Regions from separate parts of the Pontibacillus yanchengensis genome, predicted to be linked through region 2. Evidence: riboswitches for the same ligand, from Rfam matches in the RefSeq annotation. Region 2 holds a riboswitch; each other region holds the start of a gene.
What was found. A riboswitch is a leader RNA that binds a small molecule or an ion and turns the genes downstream of it on or off. The one in region 2 is predicted to bind cyclic di-GMP.
Positions count from the first base shown of each region.

Region 1 (4,293 bases), on a different contig from region 2:
GTGAAACATGGGGTTTATATTCAATCAACCCCATAATTATCACTGGTATTAGCGAGCAGTCCCAAGGTGCATATGCAGGTATCCAAGGAAATAGCCCATAATGATACACCCATAGCCCAAACTTCACACCAAGAAAATCAAGGAAGGATGAAAGTAATATAACTAAAAATCCTGAATACAAAAGTCTATCTCTACTTTCTTTTTTGCTTAGTAAGAACCAAACTATCCATGGTGCAGTTGATAATGCTAATCCTGCCCACCAATGAGGTGTGAATAATACGTTTTCATACCAGAACGGTATTTTTGATTTTGCCATGTTAGTGAGTTTTTCATAAAATTCTAGGTTTTTTTCTAAGTATGTTTGTTGATCCATAATAACAACAACTCCATGATTTTATTATTAGTGTTACCAAAAATCATTCCTTTGAAAAGGTTCTTCAATAAAATAGCTTGTGTTTATTAAATAGAGAAAGGCGCTCAGTATATAGACTGAACGCCTTTCATGGAAAATGTCATTGGATTCTTAGTTAGATAGAAATTATACATTGGAATTTCAAGGGGGTGAAGTTAAATAGAGATATATCAAGGCAACAGCTTAGATGTTCTTAAATTATAAAAAAGAAAAAAGCACATAGCTCTTAAGGCCATGTGCTTTGAAGTTTAGTTGGAATGATAGAACAATAATATATACGAAATAATAGAAATTCAAAAATTAATAATTAAGTCGGTTTATTGGTTAAAGCTGTGTGAATTAAATCTATTTCGGAGTCTAGTACTGTCAAATAATTTGAGTCTGTATGGGAGATAGTGTTTCGTAATTCGTTTAATCTGTTTAAGTCTCTTGTTATTATCTCTTGTTCATCATCATTTAACAAGATTTCATTCATAAGAAACTCCTTAATTTAGCCATTTCAATTATTTACCCCAAAATAGCAATTTCGAAACTTTGATATAGATGCAACTAAATAGTGATTAGGTGTAATTAAAAACACGCATGTACATCAATTGAAGAAATGATTGAATTTATGGATAGTAATAAATAAATAGAGGGCTAAGAAATTAAAGCAAAAAAATAGCGCAATGTGCAAATAACACATGCGCTCAAAACATTTAGTGAGGGGAACTTAGCTCTTAAGTTCCAGGAAATTTTATCTTGAAGAGTTTCAAATTAATAATCACTGAATTAGGGGTAGAAACAGCGAAACCCAAATTTCCTGATTTTTCATTATACATTATTTGAATTATATGACAATGGTTATCTTGTTAGGGAGGGTGATTAACAATGAATTTTCCTTACAGAAGGTATTTTATATAAGAACTCAAAGAATTACAGCTTGAGCTTATTAATTAGAGTTAAAAGAGCTCCCCTATTAGGGGGGGAGCTAAACTAAGTATTTTATTAACAATCTGTGTAATACCAAGACTCACATGCATCATATGCCTGTTCGGATTGATTAGCACCTGCATATGATGTTCCAGCGATTAAACCTAGCGCTACAACACCTACTAAACCAAACTTTTTTAGTTTTTCCATGTAGAAAACACCTCCTTAATTTGGATGTGTTTACATTATATGGTTAATATTCAGAAAATTTCAAGTTATAGGAAGAAAACAGGAAATTTGTCGCAAGTCCCTACATTGAATATAAATCATATATAGGACATTTGACTTTCTATGTAGTTCAATCGTCTATTGAATATAGATTTCACTTAACGATGAAGTTCTTTTCTGAAGTTATTTTATCTAAGGACTCAATTAAATGACTAAAGTTCGGTTTCATTATAAAGTCCTTAGCTCCTATTCTGAGAGACTCCGTTACATGGAATTTATGACCTACTGATGAACACATCATCACATTGGCATTAGGATCATCATCTAAAATGTTTCTAAGACAATCGATACCTCCAAGCCATGGCAATGTGATATCTAAAATAACTACTTCCGGTCTGTGTTCCTTATAGAGTGTAGTAGCAGTACAACCATCACTTGCTTCTGCTACAACATAGTAATTTGAGTCATGAAGTAGGCTTTTCAGCCATGACCGCATGAATTTGGAGTCATCAACTAGCATTACGCTATGCATGAAGACATCCCCCTTTTCGCTAAATATTAAGGCAAATTAGGAAATGGGATTCGATGTGCAACCCGGCTACCGTGGTACATAAAACTTTAGGTCCGTGGCTTTGCGTCTTTTACTTTCGTAAAATTTGCCTATGCTAGCATATATCGACAGAATTCTACAATTTTTGATGTGTTATTGAAAAATTTGTTAATAAAAGAGGGATTCTAAAATATACTTCTAATAATCTTCTACAGTCCAACTAATGTGAGTGTGTAATTTATTTGAATTTAATTGTGATTTTAGATCTAGTATTAAGTGGGTGTAATTGGGGAGGAGCAGTAGAAGAAAAATCCTCTCAGCCTAATATAGATACTATAAGTACAACTTGGGTAAACACGCTATATAAAAGAGGGAGGTATTTTGTGAATATAGCTGATGCGTTGGAACAAAAGAGGAGTATTGATTATTTTGAAGGCCTACATGACGCCTATGATTTAAACTTAATATTCGGATAAACAGTCTTTGAAGCTACAACTGATAATGTTTTGTATAATTTTGAAAAATATTATTCCAAGGAAAAAAGTAAACAAGTGGATAATATGCTTAAATCTTTACGAGAAATAACTTATAATGCTAATCAATATGTAAAAGAAAAAGATGATGAGTAAAGGAGAATTCTTTATATCTAGAGAGTTTGTAGAGTTCTTGTTTTGTTATGTGAAGGTGGAGGTTTAATGACACTAAAAAATATTCTAATAACTATTATTATACTTTTAATTTCAAATATATATTTGTTTAATATATATTCCTTTAAAACTTAGATTTTAAGTGGATAGATAATAAAACTATAAAAATTAATGAAGAAACTATTAACATATTTAATGAAACATATTATTACCTTGATGATCCGGATTGAATTTCATTACATCTTTGGCACGTACTAGCGTTTTAAAGCTTGATATTTATTCTCTCTATTTTCCCTACTTTATCTCCTAGGCATTAAAAGACATCTTTTTTTACATTATTTCCTCTTCTTCTTGCATATATATTTTTACATAGGAAGATTATTGTAATCTAATAAAAGTAATTTTAGTATAATGAGAAGGGAGTTGATACTATGGAAACTATTACGTCTTTCTTTATAGAGTATGAAATGTATTTTAAGATTACATTGAGTGCTTTGCTAGGTTTTATGATAGGAATGGATAGAACCTCAAAACATAAACCAGCAGGTATGAAGACTTATACTTATGTGTCTACTGCATGTACTTTGATTACAATTATTTCGATAAATAGTGCATCTTCATTTAGTGAACCATTTAGCGGGAAAGTAATGGACCCTATGAGACTTGCTGCTCAAATAGTATCTGGATTAGGTTTCCTTGGTGCGGGAGTGATATTAAAGGATGGACTAAGAGTTAAAGGACTTACTTCTGCGGCTATGATTCTATTTGTAGGTGGTGTAGGTATAGGTGTAGGAGCTGGATTCTATATGGCAGTTTTATATTCGGTATTCATTACGTTTATTTTTACGAAAACTGCCGGTTATTTTGAAAACCGTGAATTAGTTCGAAATAAATAAATCAAAAAAGACTAATTTTCATGAATATATTCTCGGTTCTGAGATCAAGGTGCAGAACCATTTGTGTAATCTTTTTAGGGGTCTACAATATTGACAATGAACAGCATGTGCAGGTCGCATGCTGTTTTTATTTTCTGTATGTCAATTGAGATTCGTTAACTAATTGACAGGAAAGTAGAATTATATGAAAGTGTGAAATAAATGGAATCATAATGATTTACCAGTTTTTGAGGAGTTCTTTTCATATGCTGCATGTATTAGCTAAGAGAAACATCACCTTTTTTCTTATAGCTAGGTTAGTGCTAGAACTAGCTAAAAAGATTTCGTGGATTGCAATTGCGTGGTTTGTATATCAACTGACTAATTCAGCTTCTGCGATTGGGTTTGTAATTACAGCAGCAACGATATCACCACTGATATCTAGCGTTTTTGCGGGAGTTGTACTGGATCAATTTAATAGAAGAACGTTAATGGTTGTAGAGAATGGATTAAGAGGTATGTTTCTTTTGCTTATTCCCCTTTTATATTGGGGAGATCTATTGATGTTTTCATCAATCGTTATCATAATTTTTCTTAATGGTTTTTTATCTGCTTTTACTGATATAGGAAGTACTACTATATTGCCAGCTTTTGTGGCGAAAGAAGAAT
Region 1 covers NZ_WMEU01000001.1:1,241,565-1,245,857, reverse strand. The annotation lists gene GLW08_RS05995 (CBO0543 family protein) at 1-373, opposite strand, end outside; gene GLW08_RS22070 (hypothetical protein) at 1,400-1,534, opposite strand; gene GLW08_RS05990 (response regulator) at 1,707-2,084, opposite strand; cyclic di-GMP riboswitch class I at 2,138-2,223, opposite strand; gene GLW08_RS05985 (MgtC/SapB family protein) at 3,181-3,645, shown strand; gene GLW08_RS05980 (MFS transporter) at 3,891-4,293, shown strand, end outside.
Region 1: linked by a shared signal. The riboswitch ahead of GLW08_RS05990 (response regulator) and the one ahead of GLW08_RS07570 (anti-repressor SinI family protein) in region 2 are both predicted to bind cyclic di-GMP.

Region 2 (4,293 bases):
TAATATAATGTATTCAACAAACAGATTGTAATCATTATCATAAATAACAATAACATCTTCAGTAATGTTCGCAATTTTATGGAAATAAGCTAGAATAAAGATAACAAACATGTGAAGGGGCGGATGTAGCATGAGTGAGGAAAAAGTGTATCAAGATATTCTAAAATGGGAGAACCAATGGAAAGATTATCGAGCTAATGACTTTGAAATGATTTATGAGCAATGGATGAATAAAACCTTCACGAACTTAAATCCAAAAATGAAGAAAAAATTTTTCCACCAAATGGATCAATGGTTCTTTCATACACATGCCTACATACAAGGAACAGCATTTCAAAATGAAGCAAGATTAAGAATTTTAACAAGTGGTCGTATTTTCCGATCAGATATTGATTATTTAGAAGATATGAAAGAATTAACGATTGATCAATTAACATACTTAGCGCATCAACATATCGCAAAAGGCAAGCTATATTCCTTTGCTCAAGGAGGTCTTACAGGCACGGGCGGATATCTTCTTTTAGGGGTGGATTTTCCATTAATGATGATATTAAACCTTCGAGCTGTACAGCTAATTGGTTTAACATTTGGATATGAAGTAAATCATCCTTATGAAATGATGTTGTCATTAAAGATTTTTCATGCAGCTACGTTACCAAAGCGACTGCAAAAAGGGGCCTGGGATGATCTAAAAAAAGAACTTGAACATCATACTTCTCCGTTTATTTATGAAGGTGAGGATGAATTCACAGATGAAACATGGCTAGAACAGCCATTTAAGCAAGGAATGAAATCATTATTTATTCTAACGTTCCGGAAAAAACTCATTCAAGGAATGCCGATTGTTAGTATGGTTATAGGAGCTACATTAAATTATCAATTAACCCGACAAGTGACCGATTTTGCACTACGATTTTATCAATATCGTTATCTTGTTGAGCAAGGAGAGATTGAGTAATGTCCGTTTCAGAACATAAACAACAATCAAAACCATCGATAACTTGTAAAGTGATTACTATTTCTGATACTAGAGACGAGTCCTCTGACAAAAGCGGCCAGCTAATGATGGATTTTTTAACGTCTTCAGGTCATGTTGTTAAGGACTATGAAATTGTAAAAGACCATCAGCAAGCAATCCGAGAATCGATTGAGTTAGGGTGTAGCGATGAGAGAATTGAAGCCGTTCTAACCAATGGTGGTACTGGTATGGCAAAACGTGATGTAACCATTGAGACAGTGGAAGGTATGTTAGACAAGGAAATGGTAGGCTTTGGTGAATTGTTTCGCATGCTAAGCTATACAGAAGATATAGGTTCTGCTGCTATGTTATCAAGAGCCATAGCAGGTGTGCGAAACCAAACAATTTTGTTTTCAACCCCCGGTTCCACTGGAGCGGTTCGTTTAGCAATGGAAAAACTGATTATGCCTGAATTACCCCATGTAGTAAGAGAGTTATCAAAATAAGTTTTAAGTGAAAACCTCGTATTGAGGGGATTATTTTAAATCGAAACTCCAATTATCATAAGAATTGGAGTGTTTGTTATATTGTTATTTCTAATTTAGTCTTGTCTACTTCTTTCTACCAAAGAAGCCTAAAAGTTGTTTATCAAAACCCCCTGCTGACATCACTATTTGGAGAGAGTTAATAATAAGTGTCTATCTCCAATCCAAGAATTACAAGAGAATGGCTATAGGTAAGCAAATTTAATGACAATAAAAGAATAAAATGGGAATTAATTCAAAATTATTGCACACTTTTAATTGACAGAAATTTAAGTTATTTCGACAAAATCATCAAATAAAAATGGATTTTGCTAACAAATTCTAACAATATTTTTGGGACAAGTTTTGTATAGTTAATCTATACTAATCCTTCAGAAAAAGGCAAACTAATTGAAAGGTTAGGACGCAAAGTCACAGGTCTAAGGTGAATTTTACTAAGACGGCTGGTCTACCTGGAAAAATTCAGGTTTGGAGGAGAATGATGAAAACAAATACGGTTACTGATCGAGAAGAGCTTGATAGTGAATGGGTAGAGTTAATCAAACAGGCAAAGGAGCTGGGATTAACCAAAGAAGAAATAAAAGGGTTCTTCTATCGGAAAGAAGATCAAATGGTTGTTTATAAGAAGTGAAGGTATAAGGATTTTGTATTGATTTTTAATATTTTTCAGAACAAGAATGAAACCTTTAATTCAAATATGGTATACTTCATTGCAGGAAGAAGGTGAAGTGCCATGATAGGAGAACAAATTAAGGCTTTACGAAAAGAAAAACAACTATCCTTATCAGAACTAGCAGAACGAGCTGGTGTTGCTAAATCGTATCTTAGTTCTATTGAACGTAACCTACAAAAAAATCCTTCTATTCAATTTCTAGAAAAAATCTCAAAGGTACTGCATGTCCCCCTAGAGCATTTGCTACATAATGACCAACAACGGGAAGAAGGGTCATCATCTTTAGATGAAGATTGGGTAGACTTGGTTAGAGAGGCCCAGGACTCAGGAGTAACGAAAGATCAATTTAAAGAATTTCTTGAGTTTAACAAATGGCGACTCCACCAAGGTGAATACACCCAGGAAAAAAACAATAAATCCAACTGAAAATAAAAATGTACTAACAAAAAACGAAGCTGTATCGGTAACAGCTTCGTTTTTATTATAAGACGACTGAAAAATAACGAACTCCTAGTGAGTATCCGCTCTTACAACTAATACATCACAGCTTGCATATCGAGTGATATGTTCAGAAACACTTCCAATAAAGAAACGTTCTACAGCGTTTAATCCTGTGGCACCACATATAATTAAGTCTGCTTCTAATTTTGGCGCTACTTCTTTTGCGATTTTTACTTTTGGAGACCCATAATCAATATCCACTTGTACTTGCTGAATTCCTGCTTCTTTTGCCTGTTTTTCATACTTGTTTAAGAGCTCCGTTGCATATCCTTCAGCTCGTTCTGCTAAAGAGCGATCGTATGCTTCCACTGTTGCAAAAGCACGTGTATCTACAACATGACAAATAAAGAGATGAGCATCGTTACGTCTAGCGATATCTATTGCTTTTTCAAAAGCATGTTCAGAGGCTTCCGAGCCATCGACTGCAATAACGATACGTTTGTACTCAAATGGCATATGGAATCTCTCCTTTCCTTTTTCTTCATTATAACATTTGAACGCTTTCATTTGGAAAAAGATGTGGCGAAGAATAAGGCTATCTTGTGACATACTAAAAGTGGGAGGTGTTCTATATGGATAAGGAAAACAAGCTAGGTTTACAATTCGACCCTGAAGGGGAAAAGATTGTAGCAGAACAACTTTCTGATAGTTATATGAGTGGAGTAATTGATCAATACGAACAAAACGAAAGAAACAAAAAGGCCAAAAAGGAACCAAAACGTTCTTTTTAACCACGTCTTCACTTGATTGATGAAAGCATAAAGCTCACCCTTCACCTTACACGAGTGAAGGGTGTTTGTTTATTTATAAGGAAGCAAATTTTGTTTTGTTGAATTCAGCTAAAACTCCATAAAGAACTCCGACAATGACAAAGGTAAGAAAGCCAGGAGAAAAGCTTTCTGGTATGACGAAGTAAATTGCTGTCCCGATTAAAACAGAGATAAATGGCAATCGGTACACACTCCCTGTTTCTTGAAGGGATAACAATGATGATGTGGGTATGCTTGCTCGCTTTATCCATAAATAATCAACTACAATGACGGCGGATATAGGAATGATCAGACCTCCAAGAGCCGATATAAATTGCTCAGCTTGATTAACAAGAGTTGGAGTGGCACTTAATACCACACCTAACACACCGAAAATGATTGCGCTTTGAACTCTTGAGAGTTGAGAAAAAGTATTCAAGAGACTATATCCGCCTGTATAAGCATTGCTCATATTAATGGAAAGCATCGAAACCATAGCGGTTAAGGTGATGATTGTTATCATCCATGGAGTGGATGTTACTGCTGTTGAGGAAACATAAGGATTTACATCGTTAAATAAATAAGCCGAACCACTTCCTAAAATAGCAGTTAAGATAAAACCAAAGCTATTCCCCAAAAATAATCCAAGAGCACCTTGATTTGGCGTTTTTGCGTAACGTGTCATGTCTGCTGAAGCACTTACGCCCGATACGTATTGAACAAATGCTAAGCTAGAAAAGAAAGCCATCATCGTAAAGCTACCATGGCCACTTTCTGGTGTAAGCTCTAATAATGAACGATTTGTTTCATTTGTAGTAAAGTAGATATAGAGCATGGTACCTTCGCCAAGTAACAGTAATGGCAGGA
Region 2 covers NZ_WMEU01000002.1:79,722-84,014, forward strand. The annotation lists gene GLW08_RS07560 (EcsC family protein) at 131-958, shown strand; gene GLW08_RS07565 (MogA/MoaB family molybdenum cofactor biosynthesis protein) at 958-1,464, shown strand; cyclic di-GMP riboswitch class I at 1,874-1,959, shown strand; gene GLW08_RS07570 (anti-repressor SinI family protein) at 1,982-2,134, shown strand; gene GLW08_RS07575 (helix-turn-helix domain-containing protein) at 2,237-2,602, shown strand; gene GLW08_RS07580 (universal stress protein) at 2,687-3,133, opposite strand; gene GLW08_RS21615 (hypothetical protein) at 3,250-3,408, shown strand; gene GLW08_RS07585 (purine-cytosine permease family protein) at 3,482-4,293, opposite strand, start outside.

Region 3 (4,293 bases), on a different contig from region 2:
ACGAAGCAATCCTCGAAGCCGGCCCAAGTCGCCTGCGCCCTATCCTGATGACGACATTAACCACTGTACTCGGCATGATTCCACTAGCACTCGGACTCGGCCAAGGCGCCGAAGCTCAGCAACCAATGGCCATCACCATCATTTTTGGCCTAACTGTATCCAGTTTCTTTACACTGATCCTAATCCCAGTCGTCTACACCTATTTCGACGACCTATCCCGCAAAATCGGAGGCCTCTTCCAACGCGGCCGCCGCAAAAAGAAAAACGAAAGCTTATCGACAGAATAACGATAAAGCAAACAACAAAAAAAGGTACTGGCCACCGCCAGTACCTTTTTTATTACGCTCCAACACCACTGCTCTACAACGGTGGGGGCTGGCACCGTGAAAGCAGATGGTGTCTTGTCCTCTTTTAGACATTTGAATTCAGGTTCATATTGGGAGATGCCGTTGCATTACTAAAGCGAACTCAAAATGTACTGTCTTTTATTGGGCGTATTCTATGTGTAATGAGGATGTTTATTCTGCAAACGATTCTTGTTTAGTAATGTAATAAATTCATTAGCTAAGATAGGTTTACTAAACAAATACCCTTGAATATAATCACATTCCTGTTGTTGTAGGAAGGATAATTGATCTTGTTTTTCCACTCCTTCAGCAACAATTTTCAACCCAAGGCCATGAGCCATTGTGATTAAACTAGAAATGATTGTAACGTCCTCTTGTTGATCAGGTAAGTTATTAATAAAGGATTTGTCAATCTTCAGTACATCTAAATCAAATTGTCGTATGTGAGTTAGCGAAGAATAGCCTATCCCGAAGTCATCTAATGATAAGGTAATACCTATGTCTTTTAATGTAGTAAGAGTTTCATTAACGACGATTGACGATTGAATGAGCGATGTTTCTGTAATCTCAATATGGAGGGATGTGGGATCAATGCTATATATTTTGCATGCCTCCATAATGGTTTGAGTGAAATTTTCCTTTAGTAATTGTTTAGGAGAGACATTAATCGAAATAGGTACAAGATCGATGCCACTCCTTTTCCAATCATGAAGTTGCTGACAAACCTGGTAGATGACCCAATTACCAATTTCACAAATCAAGTCACTTTCCTCTGCAATAGGAATGAACTCTCCTGGAGAAACTCTCCCCCATTCTGAATGCTCCCATCTTATCAAAGCTTCAGCACCCATTATTTCACCAGTCTTCGATGAGACTTTAGGTTGGTATTCAAGAAAAAGTTCATCTCGATAAATGGCTTTTCGAATATCTTTTTCTAAGTAATAAACCTTATGGGAGGTTATATTCATAGAAGGCGTGTATATTTGATGCGTGTTTTTCCCCATGTGTTTTGCATGATAAAGTGCGGCATCCGTATTATGAATCATATGATTGGCTTCTTCTCCATCGAAAGGGTACATGCTAATACCAATACTGGTTGTTATATGTAATTCATACCCTTTAATAAAATAGGGTTCTCTCACTTGTTTTGTAATCTGGTCAGCAATTTCTATGGCTTGATCTACATCTACCCCATATAAAATAGATGAAAACTCATCTCCGCCCATTCTAGCTACAAAGTGTTGATGCCCAACGCATTCTCGTAAGCGATCGGATATTTCCTTAATCAATTGATCCCCAATAAAATGACCAAGCATATCATTTATATGTTTAAATCGATCTAAATCTAAAAATAAAAGGCCAAATGATTCTACTGAATGAGGATTCTTTACTAACTCATCCATTCGGGAGTCAAACTGTCTGCGATTTGGTAAGTCGGTTAAATAATCGTGATAAGCTAAATATTCTTTTCTTTCTTCCATATGCTTTTTGTCAGTAATATCCCACATGATTCCATCTAGCTTTGTTAGCTGATGTTGATCATTTAAAATGGGGAAGCATTTCACTTCAATCCAACGTATTTCTCCAGATGGGTGATAATAACGATATTGTACAAAGAGCTTTTCCCCTTTCAATAAATCCTCGATTGCTCTTTTCATTTTGCTCCTATCATCAGGATGAATAAGACTTTGCCAATATTCCTGCTCACTAATGATATAGTCCAATGTATAACCATACAGCTTTTCAAATCCGTTAGAACAAAATAGTACGTCCTTGGAGGGAATATCGATAGACCAAACAACTTCTTCAAGGTTGTTATAAATTATCATTGCTTCTTGCTCTTTATTAGCTAATTGCTGCTTTATATGCTGGCAATCCGTACTATCTTGAACGATTTTGGTTTCACCACTTTCTTTAAAAACGGATGGTTCATTCGAATGATAAAAAGGAGCGTTGTCGTCACCATTTGATCTTTTCATTATAGGTTTAATGATAGTCAATTTTATTACCTCCTTATAAACAAAAAGAGATATACCTACCGAACATAGGATATATCTCTTCCTCAAAAATGTATTCGGTAACTCGACGACCATAGCATTGCCTTAGGCTCGTAGCTTTGCGTCCTTATTTTTCAATAAGTTTGCCTTTATCTTATTTATCGTTATTTTGCATTAACTAATATTGTAATATAAAAAGTAATAATATACTATACTACAGACCAAAAACCTTATGTATTTTAGTTTTAGTGAGTCTTTTGTAATAGACTCACTTTCATGCGATACCATATGGCCTCCATGATGCAGTTCTAAAGCATTACAGAATATAGTGTGGATAACTGTACAATCTTGAAGCTATATATCTCACAAACCTACATAACATGGTCACTTATCCTGCAATCCTTTATCGCTCTACAACGGTGGGGGTCTGACCCCACAAAAAAAGCATCGCCCTACTGGGCGATGCTTTCATATTCACTTACTGCCTGTGCGACATCGACATCGGCGCGCTCCAGATATGCTGCTTTGGAATCAATGAGTTTAGCAAACATGTCGCTTGTGCCGTATTTCGTCTTCGACCAGGCTTGTTGGTTTTTGTATAGATCGATAAGGGTGAGAAGCTGATAGTCATTACCTGCGAAACTGTGGTCAGCTTTCACCATGTACCAGACGTCCTTGCGATGTTCACCTTCTTCGCGTACCCAATCCATGCCAATCTCTTCAATAGCTAATCGAATCGAATGAGCAAGCTCAAGATAGGATTCCTTTCCTGATTGCTGATAGGCTTGAAGCAAGTAGTATGCTTCGCCTAATGCGTGGTTCAAGGAAGCGTGTGGCGTTTTGGTTTTTCCTGGGCCGTCGTAGTCCGCTACTAAAAAGGCATCCCCACCATATGAAATGGTATTGCCTTCTTCAGCTTGCTTTAAAAGATGATCCGCATACACAAGCGTCTGCTCTTTCAAGGAAGGCACGTCAAACGTATCAGCTGCCTTCATCAAGAATAACGACAATTTCTCATTGTGTCGGGTATCGGTGTACGGTGCGTGAATGCCGTAGTCATCCATGACCCATGTACTCGTGTACTCCGTCTTCCATAGCTTTGTATCTTTTTCAGCGCGATACGCTTCAATCATCGCAACGGAATTCAATGTCATGCTTTCAAAAAAACGCTCGCCTGTTTCCTTATAGCGCTCTAAAGCGGATTTATTCGGTAATCCACCAATGCTTCGCCCGTATCCTAGCTCCGTGCCAGGCTCAATCGAATACGCGAGTTTCTTATAGGAACCAGCTGGGGTTAGCCACTTCTGCGTGCTCATGTAATGCTCGGCCGTATAAGCCTCCCAATTCTTCAACACATCTTCATCTTGAAAAAGGTCTTCATCTGACCATAGCATCCAGCTTTCCGCAATGTCAGACCTGCCGGAGGAAAGGTTCTGCACGAGGTTACCGTCTTCCACCATATATGGATTCACCTCATCACCAATTTCCCTCAACACACTTTTGCTACCATCTTCGTACGTTTCCGATAGAGAAGTAGATTGATAGCTTCGGCCAAGCCAGGCTGATCCACTTTTACCAGCCTGTAATAGCCCGACAGGAAGGGTAGTGGAGTCGACACCTACCGTAGGGTCGTGCTTGTGCTGAATGCTATCAACTGGAGTGGGATTCAGCGTTAGCTTATCGGTATTTTCAAATTGATAGGTAATGTCCATGCTCGTCGCAATATCTTGGCCATTTTCCCATTTTGTAAAATAGACAACATCATCGTTGGATAAGGTCCGCTTGGTAAGGGTAAACGTCCCAGCTTCCCGTTGGCCTTCATACACATCAAACGTTAGGATGCGGTCTTCAGCAACGTCCGACTGTTTCGTCTGTTCCTCAGCCAAGTGGAACTCAAGTTCATCACCTGATATGTTTACAGCCGGTGCGTTCCCGTCTTCAAAAACGGT
Region 3 covers NZ_WMEU01000003.1:30,714-35,006, forward strand. The annotation lists gene GLW08_RS10225 (efflux RND transporter permease subunit) at 1-287, shown strand, start outside; gene GLW08_RS10230 (bifunctional diguanylate cyclase/phosphodiesterase) at 500-2,347, opposite strand; cyclic di-GMP riboswitch class I at 2,421-2,502, opposite strand; gene GLW08_RS10235 (hypothetical protein) at 2,797-4,293, opposite strand, start outside.
Region 3: linked by a shared signal. The riboswitch ahead of GLW08_RS10230 (bifunctional diguanylate cyclase/phosphodiesterase) and the one ahead of GLW08_RS07570 (anti-repressor SinI family protein) in region 2 are both predicted to bind cyclic di-GMP.